Regions from separate parts of the Marinomonas posidonica IVIA-Po-181 genome, predicted to be linked through region 1. Evidence: predicted binding sites of a transcription regulator. Region 1 holds the regulator's gene; the other holds the start of a gene.
What was found. Region 1 encodes PhoB, which activates phosphate uptake and scavenging genes when phosphate is short. Its sites were predicted from a motif close to TGTCATANNNNTGTCANA; they were not measured.

Region 2: olsF (bifunctional ornithine lipid synthase OlsF) is a predicted target of PhoB. The motif match lies at 1,326-1,343, and genes of this name have one in related genera.

Annotation. Positions count from the first base shown of each region.
Region 1 covers NC_015559.1:3,829,881-3,832,088, reverse strand. The annotation lists gene phoR (phosphate regulon sensor histidine kinase PhoR) at 1-752, opposite strand, end outside; gene phoB (phosphate regulon transcriptional regulator PhoB) at 749-1,444, opposite strand; gene ubiA (4-hydroxybenzoate octaprenyltransferase) at 1,530-2,208, opposite strand, start outside.
Region 2 covers NC_015559.1:3,490,013-3,492,220, forward strand. The annotation lists gene MAR181_RS16120 (ChrR family anti-sigma-E factor) at 1-556, shown strand, start outside; gene MAR181_RS16125 (hypothetical protein) at 725-907, shown strand; gene MAR181_RS16130 (hypothetical protein) at 1,019-1,225, shown strand; gene olsF (bifunctional ornithine lipid synthase OlsF) at 1,402-2,208, shown strand, end outside.

The sequences.
Region 1 (2,208 bases):
GATTGCTCAGCCATGTTTACTATGCCTTTTTGCATGCTTTTGGGCAGGTTGTCTTTAAACATGTCTAAGGTTTCAACATAGCCTTTAATCACCGTTAGAGGCGTTTTAAGCTCATGGGAGGCATTGGCAACAAAGTCTTTACGCATCTGTTCTAATAGGTGTAGACGAGTCACATCACGAACGAAGATGAGGTGATCGTTTTTATCATATAAGGTGGTTTGAACTTCTAAATAGACACCGTCTTTTGCTGGAGACTTAATGACCAGAGGTTCACCAAAACGCTTTTGCGTAAAATAGCGGAAGAATTCTGGACTACGAACGATGTTAGTAATGACCTGCCCACGGTCAACAGGTCGCATTAAACCCAAGAAATGAGCCGCTGAGTTGTTCCACCATTCGAGGTTACCTTGGTTATCCGCCATAATCACGCCTTCTTTGAGCGCACTGGTGGAGCTTTCAATCCGAGTTAAAGCTTGTCGCATACGACGTTTGGATTTTCTCTGCTTCTTTTGCAGGCGGTATACAGCATCAAAGACTTCTCCCCAGATACCACTCGATTCTGGTGGAGCGGCACGTCCTGAATGACGTAGCCAGTTATGGAATTGATAAAGTTGGTATAACTGCCAGTACAAGGTCCCTAAGGTATACAGCAGCAGAACACCCAAAAAATGACCAAGAATATAGCCAATCACGGCACAGGCAGCAAAACCTGCTAACCAAGAAAGGATGGTGTTCCGCCAAATGGTTTTCATACTGACCTTTTTGCTGAGAAACGGTAGCCTGTGCCTCGCACGGTTTGAATCAAGAAGTCATGAGTGTCGCCAATGGCCTTGCGCAGACGACGAATGTGTACATCAACGGTACGTTCTTCGACATACACATTGCCTCCCCATACTTGATCCAACAGCTGTGCTCTTGAATAGGCTCGTTCTTGGTGAGTCATTAAAAACTTGAGTAAACGATATTCTGTTGGTCCCATGTCTAGCGGACGGGCACCAATGGTGACTCGTTGGCTAATTGGGTCCAGAGTGAGGCCTTCCACTTCGATTGGTTCATCTATGCCTTGTGGTGTGGCTCGGCGTAATACCGCTTTGAGACGAGCAACGAGTTCGCGCGGCGAAAAAGGTTTGGTGATGTAGTCATCCGCCCCGACTTCTAAGCCTTGAATTTTGTTGTCTTCTTCGCTTTTGGCCGTCAGCATGATAACCGGAATTTCGGCTGTCGTGCTGTCTTTCTTGATGCGGCGAGTTAACTCGATACCACTACCACCAGGCATCATCCAATCAACCAAGATCAAATCTGGTCGATGGTCCACGATAATTTCGTGAGCTTGCTGAATATTTTCGGCTTCCATGTACTCATAGCCAGCCATCTCTAAGGCAATCGCAATCATCTCGCGAATGGAAGATTCATCATCAATAATTAAAACTTTTTTACCGGTCACAGGATCTACCCTCATCTCAGGAACGGTTTTTATTAAAGCGAGCAATTATGACAATTTAGTTAAACTGTCATAAGTTTGCCACATATTAAGCAAAATAGCTGATAACTAAACCGATAAAGACACAGCAGCCAATGCGGTTATTTTCGAGAAAAGAGCGAAAACAAGCTTGCCTGTCTCTGTCCTTCGCTTGTTGGTATTGCTTATAAAACAACCAGATACAAATAGACAAAGCCAGAAAATAGGGCCAGCCTAGTGTGGCGAAGAAGCCGATCCATGTCAAAAGGGATAAGGTTAAAGCTTGTAAACACACAATGACCATGAGGTCGGACTGACCGAAAAGGATAGCGGTAGATTTGATGCCGACTTTTAAGTCGTCAGGTCGGTCTGTCATTGCATAGTAAGTGTCATAAGCGATGGTCCAGAAGCAATTTGCGAGAAACAGCATCCATAGAATCGGGTCGCTTAAACTGCCCCCTTGAGCACTGTAAGCCATAGGAATGGCCCAAGAAAAGGCAAGACCGAGAAAAAGTTGAGGCAGATGGGTATAGCGTTTCATAAATGGGTACAGAGCCGCTAACCCCAAACCGACGAATGACAGTAATATGGTTTGCAGGTCCGTTAATAACACCAAAAAGAAGCTGAGCATGGATAAGCCAGCAAACAGAGCTAGGGCTTCTTTCTCTGATACTCGACCAGAGGGAAGCGGGCGGTTCTTTGTTCGATCAACATGGCCATCCACTTTTCGATCCGCATAATCATTGATT
Region 2 (2,208 bases), 340 kb from region 1:
CTTGGGAGCACAGCTGTTTGAACAAAACCGCATGCCACCACAAGAACTAAGACATTTGAAAGATCAATTGTTTGCCAAATTAGAACAGCAAGACACTTCAACTGAAGCAACTCAGACAGTGGGAGTGGTTGAGCGTATCAAAGACAAAGGCGGCAAGATTCCGAAAAGCCTGCGTCAATTTATTACCAAAGGCTACGATGATCTGACCTGGATGCACTTGTCACCTTCGTTTAAGATCGCCACACTGCATAATGAAGAAGGCGGCGCACAGATTGCGCTGACACGAGTCAAAGCGGGCGCTCACATGCCCACTCACACTCATACAGGTGATGAAATCACTCTAGTATTGGAAGGCGCGTTCTCCGACGAAACGGGTATTTACCGACAAGGTGATTTCATCAGTCGCGATGCTCGGCACAAGCACAAACCAATTGTCACCAAAGACGCTGAGTGTATTTGTTTGACGGTTCTGGATGCCCCCATTGAATTTACTGGCTGGTTTACCCGCCTGTTAAACCCAATATTACGTCGTTACCACCCTCATACCAGCTTGTAATATCGCCACCCGCCCGTAAACACACAAACAGTTCGCGAAGGATCGCTTCTGTTTCTGACACCACTTAGATAAAGCCATTCATTTGTGGATGTTTTTCATCCACAACAAGAAAAAAATGTGAAACTCTGATATAGTGGTTGCTCAATTAAACAACAAGGACTATCAGTCATGGCAACAAAAAAGAAACAGCCTGCCGCCTCGGAAACCTCGGAATCCATCGAAAAGCAAATGCAAGAATTTCTCGCGAAAGGCGGTCAAATTAATAAAATCGATTCGGGTGTGAGTGGTCAATCTCAATTAACTGGATCGCGCCATATTTCTTTGGGCAACAGCAAAACAAAAGCGCAATGATATCCTCAGGCTTGCACATGTTACGACACAACAACATCGCTTCTTGATAAGCCATGGTTGATCCAACAAAATTTGTGTGAGCCTGCCCGTTCCTACCTGGTTGGACTGCTTATGCTAAGTGAAACTGATCGTCAATTTTTCAAGCCATTTTGGCGTCGTGTGGTTGCCACATTAACTTGCGCCGTTTGGGCGAGCATTGAATGGCTCTATGATGAACCCATGTGGGCAAGCTTTGCCGTACTACTCACTCTATATTGCCTATGGAACTTTTTTTATCGCTTTGAAGATGACATAAACGAAGACGACTCGGCTCAATAACTCCCCTCTCTGTCACTCTAAAATATAGCAATAGAAACTAGCGACCTCAGAATGACTGACTTTTTTCTGTTATAAATTGGTCATTGTTTCGCCACATAAGCGTCACCTCTTTGTCACACAGACACTCTAATCTGAACAATAAATCATCAAAAGTTTATTCAGAGCGGAGCGCCATTGTGATACAAGTCGAGCAAATGATTGCTAGTAAGTCACCTCAGTTTTTCGACAAAAGCCCACTAATCACTCGCCCAACCTTAAGCATCCTAAAACGCTTATTCCATGAAAGTGAAGTGAACCTATTTTTGGAACAAAACGACAGCTGTGCTGGCTTCGAATTCATCGATCGTGTCTTGGATCATTTCAACTTTGGTTATCAAGTCAGCCAGATGGACCGCCGTAATATTCCTGCCGTTGGCCGCGTTATGATCATTGCTAACCATCCATTAGGTGCGCTCGATGGTTTAGCACTATTACGCTTAGTCGGTGAAATCCGCCCCGATGTTAAAATCGTTGCCAACGATTTATTAATGGGCTTCGATGGATTGAAAGACTTAGTGTTACCGGTCGACAACCTAGGTGGAAAAACCGGCCGCCAACAGCTCAAAGCCATAATGAATTGCCTACATAATGAAGAAGCCATCATCATTTTTCCGGCTGGCGAAGTCTCTCGCATGTCACCCAGTGGCGTGAAAGACCAAAAATGGAACCAGAATTATTTAAAGCTAGCGCAAAAAACCAACAGTCCATTACTGCCAGTGCACATTGGTGGCCGTAACTCCATGCTGTTTTACACCAGCTCATTAGTGTATCGCCCGTTATCGACGATTCAACTTGCGAATGAAATGTTTCGTCAGCGTAATCGCAAAATTCCCATGCAAGTGGGGCAAGCTATTCCGATTCAGGAACTGGCACAATTACCACTGAGTGATAAGGAAAAGAACAAGCTGGTCAAACGCCATCTGTACCGTATCGCCAAAGGCAAA